Idiomarina loihiensis L2TR: one gene and its partner. Each later gene encodes a partner of the first gene's protein in a complex. Links are inferred from orthologs where the notes say so. Each region holds a gene or a part of one and is shown in the gene's direction. Other genes may lie near its edges.

What was found. The genes of interacting proteins can lie anywhere in the genome.
Region 2: the proteins of IL_RS13190 (region 1) and dsbB are in contact, whole or in part, in a solved structure (PDB 2HI7), measured with the Escherichia coli proteins. The link is inferred for Idiomarina loihiensis L2TR from one-to-one orthologs.

What each region holds. Positions count from the first base shown.
Region 1 is NC_006512.1:2,760,100-2,765,380, reverse strand. Bases 1,069-3,937 are described here. They hold IL_RS13190 (thiol:disulfide interchange protein DsbA/DsbL), read left to right. Parts: upstream 1,069-2,130; coding sequence 2,131-2,745; downstream 2,746-3,937. Other genes in these bases: IL_RS13185 (mechanosensitive ion channel family protein), read right to left, coding at 2,747-3,937; IL_RS13195 (serine/threonine protein kinase), read left to right, coding at 1,088-2,092; ccoG (cytochrome c oxidase accessory protein CcoG), read left to right, coding at 1,069-1,095. Outside these bases: more of ccoG, read left to right, coding at 1-1,068; more of IL_RS13185, read right to left, coding at 3,938-3,982; IL_RS13180 (acyltransferase), read right to left, coding at 3,995-4,906; IL_RS13175 (ImuA family protein), read left to right, coding at 5,025-5,281. UniProt on the Escherichia coli protein: Required for disulfide bond formation in some periplasmic proteins such as PhoA or OmpA. Acts by transferring its disulfide bond to other proteins and is reduced in the process. DsbA is reoxidized by DsbB. Required for pilus biogenesis.
Region 2 is NC_006512.1:1,953,556-1,958,908, forward strand. The notes cover bases 1,526-4,489. They hold dsbB (disulfide bond formation protein DsbB), read left to right. Parts: upstream 1,526-2,716; coding sequence 2,717-3,262; downstream 3,263-4,489. Other genes in these bases: fadR (fatty acid metabolism transcriptional regulator FadR), read right to left, coding at 1,863-2,573; IL_RS09365 (YcgN family cysteine cluster protein), read right to left, coding at 3,281-3,712; IL_RS09370 (lytic murein transglycosylase), read right to left, coding at 3,729-4,489. Outside these bases: IL_RS09345 (winged helix-turn-helix domain-containing protein), read left to right, coding at 1-300; IL_RS09350 (hypothetical protein), read right to left, coding at 695-1,522; more of IL_RS09370, read right to left, coding at 4,490-4,766; IL_RS09375 (YcgL domain-containing protein), read right to left, coding at 4,753-5,013; rnd (ribonuclease D), read right to left, coding at 5,034-5,353. UniProt on the Escherichia coli protein: Required for disulfide bond formation in some periplasmic proteins such as PhoA or OmpA. Acts by oxidizing the DsbA protein.

The sequences.
Region 1 (5,281 bases):
TTTGGTCGGGTCTGGTGTGGGTTTATGTGCCCGCAAACCACCTGGACCTTTATTTTCATGTGGTTTGAGAAAAAGTTCGAAGGGCCGCGCAATAAGCGTATAAAACTGGATGAACGCAAAATGGACTTTGACAAGTTCTGGCGCAAAACCGGTAAACAGACCGGCTGGATCCTGGTGTCTCTATTAACCGCAATGATCTTTGTGGGTTACTTTACTGACATACGCGAACTTTTCCTGAACTTCTTTACCCTGGACGCCGGTTTCTGGGCAACCTTCAGTGTTCTTTTTTTCGCATTCTGTACTTATGGTAACGCCGGTTATATGCGGGAAATTATGTGTACGCACATGTGTCCTTATGCGCGTTTCCAGTCGGCTATGTTCGATAAAGACACTTACACCGTGTCTTATGATGCTGAAAGGGGCGAGCCCCGAGGCCCACGCTCGCGTAAGGCTGATCCGGCTGAAAAAGGCTTAGGTCACTGTATTGACTGCTATATGTGTGTGCAGGTCTGCCCTACCGGCATCGATATCCGAAACGGTCTGCAATACGAGTGCATCGACTGTGGCGCCTGTATTGATGCCTGTAATGACGTTATGGATAAAATGAATTATCCAAAAGGACTTATCCGCTTTACCACTGAACGTAACTTAGCCGCCAAAAACAAAAAAGAGAAAACCAATCCGTGGCGGATGAAGAGTATCGGCTACTTTATTATGGTTCTCGTAGTTAGTACCGTACTGGTTTGGGACGTCGCGACCCGTGTGCCTCTGGAGGTTGATGTATTACGTGACCGTAACCAACTGTTCAGAGAAAATATAGAAGGACAAATTGAAAACGTCTTTACCTTAAAGCTGGTCAATAAGTCGCAACAGGACATGACTTACCGCGTGGAAGTTAAAGGTTTTGATGAGTTCGAGTTAATTGGCGATTCTACGAAACAGGTTTCTGCGGGTGAAGTCGGAACCTTGCCGGTAACCGTAGCGGTTCCACCATCATTATTAGAAGGTCAGGTCACAGAGTTTTACTTCGTGGTCACAGCGGTTGATAATGCGGATATAACTAATACGCATCAGAGCCGCTTTTTATATGAATGATTTTACAGAGAACGCGTCGGACTTTGCTTTTCAGGGACTGACGCCGGATCTGGTTGTTAATGCCTTAGAAAGTGTCGGTTTGTATCCCGCATCGGGCTTGCTGGCACTTAACAGCTACGAAAACCGGGTTTATCAGTTTGCTGACGACGATCGCAAACGTTACGTGGCAAAATTCTATCGCCCGCAGCGCTGGCGCACAGAGCAAATTAACGAAGAACTGGAGTTTGTTGAGGAACTGGCGCAAGCCGAGGTTCCGGCGGTTTCGGCTCTGGAGCTTCAGGGAAAGCGTCTGCACGAGTTTGAAGGCTATCGTTTTTGTGTGTATACAAGCATTGGCGGCAGAGCCTTTGAGCCGAATGACCTGGACGAACTTGAGCGACTGGGCCGTCAAATAGGCCGTATGCATGCGGTGGCTCAGGCAGGCAAGTTTAAAGTCCGGGAAACCATTGACTATGAAGGTTTTGTGGAACAGTCCGTGGTCGAGCTACACCAGTCCGCTTTATTACCCGCTGAATTAAAAGACGCCTTTTTTGCCATTCTTGATCCCTTAAGTGAGCGCTTACGTTCTACACCTTTGCAGGACTTCGAGTATCAGCGTCTGCATGGCGACTGCCATATTGGTAATATTCTGCAGTATGAAGAGCAACTGACTTTTGTCGATTTTGATGATTGTCGCTCCGGCCCTGCAGTTCAGGACTTATGGATGATGCTGAACGGATCGCATCAGGAGCAAACATTACAGATGGATGCCCTGCTGACTGGCTACGAAGATTTCTGCGAATTCGATACGGCGCAATTGATATTAATTGAACCTTTGCGCAGTTTCAGAATCATTCAATATATGGCATGGTTATCACGCCGGTGGCAAGATAGTGCCTTTCAGCGAGCGTTTCCCTGGTTTGCAGAAAGCCGATATTGGGAGCAGCAGATTCTGGCACTGAAAGAACAATTGGCGGGGCTGGATGAAGCGCCGCTGAACCTTGGTTTTAATGGCTAATTTGAATAGATAGTTTTAACAGATAACAGGAAATGATAATGAAAAAGTGGTTAATGGGTTTTGCCGGGGCATTAATGGTCGCAGCGGGTTTTGCTCAGGCTCAGAATTTTGAAGAAGGTGTCCACTACGAAGTGGTAGCAGATGAAGCGACCAGCAAGCCGGAAATTGCAGAGTTTTTCTCATTTTACTGCGTGCACTGCTATCGCTTTGAACCTATTGCAAAAGAAATCAAGTCTGAATACCCGGATGCTTTCAAGAAGGCTCACGTGTCGTTCCTGGGGCCTCGTAATATGGGCGAGACCATGACTCAGGCTTTTGTCGTTGCGCAAAAACTGAATAAGGAAGAAGAAATTGCCGCGGCTATTTTTGATTACAACTTTAATAAAAATAGCATGCTGACCAGCAAGCAGGACATTCGTAATGTGTTTATTGTTAACGGTGTTTCCGGTGATGAGTTTGACAAAGCTATGGCGAGCTTCACTGTCCGCGCTGCGGCGTCTAAAATGGATCGCCGGGCAAGCAACTTAGGGGTTAACGCAACGCCAACTTTTATTGTTAACGGTAAGTACAAAATGCTGCCACAGGGGTTCCGTGACAGCGACAACTTCCAGGAAGACTTTTCTGATTTAGCCGGTTACCTGTTAGAAAAGTAACTCAGGACTCCGGTTTATAGTCACAATAAGCGCCTTCTTTGTTTTCAGAGAAGGCGTGGTTGTTATTCAAGTACTGATAATTCTTCAGTCCAAAGTCTGGCATCACACTGTATAAATACTCGATAATTGAGCTTTGTACCGCTTCGTATTTCATCCAGTCCGTTTGTTTACAAAACGCATAAATTTCCAGCGGTAACCCTGCTGCTGTAGGCTGCATAAGGCGAGCCATAATAGTCAGATCTTCTCTTACCTGTTTGTGGTTCCTTAGATAATTGTCAGTAAATACCCGGAATACAGTTAAGTTACTTACCGGTTTGTCGAGTTCATTGGCATTTAACCAGTCGTCAGCGGACTGATTAAAATGTTTTTTAGCAAGTTCTTCTAACTGTTCGTTCGACAGAATTTTAGAGCTGTCCAAATCAATCATTAGTGAACGTCTCATGCGCCGCCCACCTGTATTGATCATTCCCTGCCAGTTTTTAAACGACTCGTGTATTAATACATAAGTGGGCAAGTAAACAATGGTTTTATCCCAGTTCTCAACTTGCACGGAAATTAGGCCGACTTCCTGAACCGTACCATCAACCCCGTGATCAGTCAGCTCAATCCAGTCACCAATAGCAACCATACGGTTGGTCGCCAATTGCACTCCGGCAACAAAGCCCATTAGGGTATCCCTGAAAACCACCATAAGAATGGCGGTCATGGCGCCGAAACCACTTAGCAAGTACATAGGCGACTTGTTCATAATGATGGCAATAGTGATGAGAATCGCCATGAGTACCAGTATCAGTTTTATGACCTGAATGACTCCGGTAATGGGGACCTCACGTGCTTTATAAGTATAGTCATAGGCAATGGAAACGACGTTGGCCAGGGCTGTCAGAATACTGGTAATAACCCAGGTCAGATAAACACCCACAACCGTTCGCAGAGGGGACTGCCAACTTTCAAAGTTATTGATAAACAGAATTGGTATGAAACTGTGTATCAGGATAACCGGGGCTAAGTTTGCGCAACGCTTAAAAAGGCCACTGTTAACCAGCGATTTATACCACCGCTCGGGCGCCCTTTTTAACAAGTGCTCTATGGCATGATCGATAAGCCAACGCGCTATGGCATAGGTAATGTAACAACCAATTAGAACTAATAACGAACTGATAGCCAGACTCAGTTCCTCCAGGTTGCTCTGAAGACCGAATTTTTGTAGCCACTCTTTTACAAACTCGAAGTCCATTATAAAACTCCCTTAGCGGGTGCTGTGAATTTGCTTACGCATTTCGTCAATGGTTTGATCTTTTTCCTGCCAGCGCTGATTCAACCATTGTTGAAAATGGGCTCTGAAGACTTCGTCACTGGCGTAATCGCCGATTAAGTCAGCGGTAATGGGCCGTGTCTTTATATCAACATAGACGTTTTTCAATTGTCCGCTTAATAAATGCCAGACTACCGGGCGTTTATCGGTTCCCGGATAGACAATGGTAATATCCAGAATGGCCTCAAACTGACCTCCCATAATTTGCAAAGAGAAAGCCGTACCGCCGGCCTTAGGTGGCAGCAGGTTGCGAAAGGGGCTCTGTTTCTTTTCGTGTTTTTCCGGGGTAAAGCGCGTGCCTTCACAGAAATTCACCACAGTTGTAGGAATGTGGCGGAATTTGGCGCAGGAGCGTGTTGTTGTTGCAATGTCTTTGCCTTTTAAGTGTGGTTTTTTCTCCAGCAACTCTTTTGAGTAGCGTTTCATAAAAGGCATATCCAGTACCCAGCAGCCCCAGCCAATAATGGGTATCCACATAAGTTGTGACTTTAAAAAGAAGCGGGGCATAGGCATGTGGCGACGAGTCAAATGCATTAATACCAGCACATCGACCCAGCTACGGTGGTTAGCCATAACCATGTACCAGCCTTTTTCGTGGATATCGAGGTCACCTTCAATGTGCCATTCCATGCGTTGAGTCAGCTGGAACATCATTGACATACAGTACGCCCAGACTCTGAATAGAGCATTCCCCAGAAAAGAACAAATGCGCTGAGGCGTTTTAAAAGGCAGTAACACTTTAAAAATACCAATACTAATAATCGAAACACCAATAATAGCGGTGGTGATTAATCCCCATGAAAAGTTAATAACGACTCTGAAGGGAATGAGTATTGATGTCAGCATGCTGCCCTATCCTAATTAGAAACAATGAGATAAATAATAACTGAAGCCAGTAATGATGTCTGTTGGTAACGAGTAAAAATTAATGATACTGTATATATGTACAGTATTCGGAGGTTTTATGCAGACAAAGCTTCAGACTCTTATTCAGCAAGGGCTTGTTTGGCATGGTCAGGTTACCGACAATCAGACAGCAACCTTAAGCTCCGGTTTTTCGTCGTTAGATACGGCGCTGGGCGGTGGCTGGCAATACCCGGGGTTGCATGAGTGGCAGTTGCAAACTCCGTTTTCGGAACAGGCACTATTGTTGCCATTAATACAGCATGCGGTGCAACAAAAGCTGTCGGTTTTCTGGGTAAACCCTCCGGCCTGGTTGTC
Region 2 (5,353 bases), 810 kb from region 1 along the record:
GATGGCCAAGTCTGTTTTGTTCAAGCCAATAAATTACAATGTTTTCAAAATGACACTGAATTCGAGGTGTTAGATCTTCAAGGACACGTTTTAAGTTGGGTTAAAATTGGCACCGAGCTACTGTTCACGCTTCAAGCTGACGAAGGAAACTCTCTCGTGGTTGTAGATTTAAAGTCTAAGTCTATTAAGGCGGAGTACGGAATACCGGGATTTGTCACTAAAGTGACAGCGATAAAAGACGGTAAAATTATTTATGAATCTCAAAACAAACAAAAAGATATTGTACTGCTAAAAAGCTGATGGTCGGGAACGTGAAAGCTAGCAAAACTAGGCCGTGAACTTGGCAATATCTTATGTAGATTAACAAAACAACAATACCCATCTTCACTTACAACCCTAAAGGCCTGTTCAATTGTGTTTACCTGACTTTCCCGCTCGTAGCTATGCTAATTTGAATCACTCGACATTATCTTGGAGATCAACCCTGACAGACTCAGTAACGTGACTCGGATCGAACTTGACCGTAGATATTGAAGAATAGATTTTGCTCGATCTCACTACTCTCTCCTCCTCGAAGCGATCGCCACATTGCTCTTCCCGCTTAACGCCTTAATAACCGGCACGCGTTTTTTTGTGAATCAGGTGCCGATAGGCAAGTAGTTAATTGACTTGTTACATTCTATTTTCAAAATATTCACTCTTTGACCGGATAGCTTACTATGCACTGTTGATCGGCAAGCAAGTAAAAGCTGTTCCCAGTTAACTCGATAAATGGAAAGTCAACAAATTTTGCATTATGCATAGATAAGCTTAAATGCATTTTTCTATCTGTTAACTTCAATCTTCTCGCGTGGGCGGGATAAGTACCTTTGCCTTTTTGTGTTACTAAGAAAGCGACAGGAAAAAAAGATAGCAAGCTTAGAATAGTCATGTTCCCCTCATTGTGAAAACCAACCATTTTTGCACTTAAGTGTTTTTTGTGAGGATAAAACCAATAGTATATGTCGTGAGTATTTTCTATAGCATCATTTTCGCCTAAGACAAACTCTTGTAAGGGCTTAAAATATGGTGCGTCCACAGGTTCTGTCCGGCACTCACTTACAGATGTTGCAGCTAAAATATGACCGATCATAGCTCTAGCATATCTTATGGCATCAATATCTAAACTTAGCATTGTAGGAGTCACGAGAGGGCCTTCAAAATGAGCCCTTATTAACACTGTTAACTCCTTATGCACGCGTGATATTTCAGAATCGTTTTTACCAAGTATTTCATTGTTGCATGCGCTACATATAGTTTTAAAAATGCTACCATTTTTAGCCTTTACACCCTTTAAGCTGTTTGATTCATCCCCCATTAACTCGGTAATGTGTTTTTGCTCAACTTTTGTGATTTGAATCGATCCTTGAGGCGGAACGTGATCTTTAGAAAGTGCTCCAAACTTCCCACAAATCAAGCAATATCCTTCCTTGATACGAGTATGTTGGATTCTCTTAGAAATCTCTCTTGAATATTGTCCCATTAAATTGCTCGATGTTTAATTTGAAATGTAACGTTTGTGCACTGCACATGCACACTTTCTAACCCATTAAAAAAATCAAAAGTACCTCTTTCCTTTTTAATAAGGCGTTCGTTTCTATCAAAATTATTCCACTATAAGCTAAAATAAAATGTGCATGCTCATTTAGCCATTTTAAAGTGCGCAATATCAGTCTTTACAATTTACGTATGTAATTGACACTAAACGGGTTAAAAATGAAAAGCAAGCAACAAAAAAGCCTGACAACTCAAAAAGAGTTATCAGGCTTTATAATCAAAAAACTAAATTTAATTCTATCGAGAAAAGCGGGAAACTAGCTTAATTAACCCACCAAATCATCCGGCATATCGCCACGCAGGCTATGCCAAATTTCGGCGGACTCGTAACCGTAACGACGAACCAGGTTAACGGACTCGTTGTAGTCGCCTTCGCGGGTTACGGCTATTAGGTTTTCATAGTAGTCGCGGGCCAGTTGGCGGGCTTCTGACGACGAAAAGTAATACTGCCCAATACGCGAGTACAGGCCTTTAAAGCCGTTCAGTACCAGCACATAAATGGGGTTGCCGGAGGCCATGGCTAAGTCGTGGTTCAACTGGTAGTCGAACTCGGCAAAGGTTTTTTTGTTGTCTTCCAGCTCGCTGGTGGGTTCCAGTAGCTCCAGAACTCGCTTTGGGTTATGGCGAATGGCGGCACGAATATAAATGGCGCTAATATTGGTGCGTGCAGACAATAGCTGGTCGACTAGCTCCGGCATGCCGTCTTCGTCCAGGCGCGCCAGGGTTTCTAGAATATTAAGACCAGAGGTTTCCCAAAAGTTGTTCACTTTGGTGGGTTTGCCGTGCTGAATGGTCAGCCAGCCGTCGCGCGCCAGACGCTGCAGCACTTCGCGAAGGGTGGTTCGCGTTACCCCAATGAGTTCAGACAGTTCTCGTTCAGCGGGTAGAATAGTGCCCGGTGCAAAATGCCCGTTCCAGATAGATTTTACGATGTACTCCTCGGCAAAACCCGCCGGACTTTTAGCTTTTATTATCATATTCCCGCCTGTGAACTAACTAATAAAAGGATTCTAGCAGCCTTGTGTGAGGTCGGACAAGATAACTTCCGGCTTTATATCGACAACACCACGCTATTTGGGTATGGTTTCTACGTTTTTACAGTTTCTTAAGGAAAATCATCATGCTGTCTGTGGGTCAGTGGCCTAACAAACCTTTTGCCTGGTTACTGTTATTTCTAGGGTGTTCAGGCCTGTTGGGCGCCGCGCTTTACTTCCAGATGGTTCTTAACTTAGAGCCCTGCGTAAAGTGTGTTTATCAACGTATGGCGGTTATCGGTATTGGCTTGTCTGCTATTGTCGGCCTGTTTGGTTCCGGGCTTTGGTTAACGCGCTGGGCGGCTTTAATTGGCTGGCTTTACAGCAGTTATCAAGGTTTATTAATTGCCTACGATCACTGGGATCTTCAAACCTCGAAAAACGCGTTCTTTGCGGTGTGTGAAAGTGCGCCTAATTTCCCTGACTGGGCACCAATGCACGAATGGATGCCGGGGCTTTTTGCGGCACCGGGGTTATGCGGTGACATTGACTGGCAATGGCTGGGGTTAGGTATGCCGGGCTGGATGACGGTGATTTTTGCGGGCTTATTGCTCATTGGTATTATTGTGACTATTTGCCATATTATTTCGTCGTTCACGAAAAAAGACGGGTTGGTGCTTTACCACAAATAATCCGTTTTAATGCCAGGGCTAAGACAAGGGCCAGGTCACTATACGGTCTTCCAGGTCGCCCTTGAACTTCGCCTCACTTACGCAATGGCCGGCTACATGATAGCCGGCTTTTTTCATTGGCTCTTTACTGCCCTCATGCCTTAACGGATGCCATTGCGGCAAAGGCTGTCCTTCTGCCCGCAACCGATAAGCGCAGCTAGCGGGCATAAAGTAAACCTCGTCGAGGTTGTCAGGGGTTAAGGTTACACAAGCGGGTACACGCTCACTGCGGTGAGCGTAGTCGCTGCAGCTGGCCGTCTTGGTATCTAACAACCGGCAGGCAACGTCGGTAGAATACAGGTTATCTTCTTCGTCCAGTAGCTGGTTTAAACAGCACTGCCCACAGCCATCGCACAAGGCTTCCCATTGTGCGTGACTCAGTGTGTGCAGCGGCTGTTCATACCATTTCATCAGTACCGACAAGGCATTACCTTGGAAAACGAATGCGGTCGGACAAATAGCCCACGGCGGCCACAAAATAGTGCGAACGGTTCCAGCGCATGAGCGCGTCGTAGTTAGCGTAAGCCAGGTAAACGCGGCCTTCTTTGTCATCCGGAATCACTATTGATGCATCGATATCGCCGCGCGATGGCAACTCAGAGCCGTCAAAGCGTGTAACGCCTAAGTCAGCCCACTCGCCCAGCTTTTTCTTAGTGTCCAGCCCGGCTAATGACTCATCAAAACCTTCAGGCAGTTGTACCTGACGTCCCCAGGTTACGTCGTCTTTCCAGCCAACCGAGCTCAGGTAGTTAGCGGCTGACGCAAATACGTCCGGGTAGCTGCCCCAAATGTCTTTTTTACCGTCACCGTCGTAGTCCACGGCGTAACTCATGAAAGAGCTTGGCATAAACTGAGTTTGCCCCATAGCGCCTGCCCATGAACCCTTCATTTGCTCCGGTTCAATGTGGCCGTCTTCAATAATGGTTAAGGCTTCCCAAAGCTGCTTTTTGAAAAACTCTTCGCGACGTCCGTCAAAAGCCAGCGTAGTTAGTGCCGATACCACATCAAAGCCACCAGTGAACGAACCAAAGTTGGTTTCAATGCCCCACAGCGCGACAATAAAGCGCGGCTGCACGCCGTACTCTTTGCCCACTTTTTCCAGCAGCTCTTTATGTTCGTTGTATTTTTCTAACGCTTTTTCGGCTTTCCAATCCGGTACTGCGCGTGGCAGGTAGGTATCCAGAGTTAATTTAAATTCCGGCTGGTTTTTATCCAGCTCTACCGCCCGTTCGTAATACTTTACTTTGGCGAAGGCTTTATCCAGAGTGTCTTGCTTATAGCCGCTTTCAATGGCTTCGGCTTTCAGAGCTTCAACGTAGGTGGCAAACTGTTGGTTCACATCTTCGCTGGACTCTTTTTTAGCCTTGTCGTCAGTTTCCTGAAACGCAGAAGCCGGCGCGCTAAGCGCAAATGAAGAAGCCAGACAAAGAGCCAGCCCTGCCACTTTTATTTTATTTGTTAACATTGACTTGAAGTTCCTCTCGTTTCGGTGGTAACTGCAAATAGAAACCATCGTTATGCAAATGCTGTTGTAACTTTTCGACCGTTAAACGCGCCAACTGTTCACGGTTGGCCAGGTTAATTGTCAGCACTTTTTCGGCGCGACCAAACTGGCCCAACAAAACATCGGGCACGTCGGTAAATTCGTTACCATGAGGCAGGTAAAGATAGGTATCGGCTTTTTTCGAGCTGCGATAAACATCACACAGCATGGCAGTTCTCCTGAATGGGGCTACTTGCTAATTATAGCCTGTAATTCTGCCCCAATTGCGTGCTGACGCCAACCCACCATTAAGTCAGGTTGCGGCAAACGCTGCTGTTGTTGCGTTGAGTATTGCCAATGAAAGTTAATAAAATCATTAATTTGCTTGCGTGACGCCACCAGTGACGCCGGTATGTGTAAAGATTCAGCCAGTTCCGTAACGGCCTTTTTAATGGCCTTAAAAGTTGGCTTGTAGCCTTCCATATCGTCCAGACGTTCCAACGTTTGCGGAAATTCAGACTCGGGCACTTGTTCGGCTTGCTGAATACAGCGAATAATATCGCGCCCCG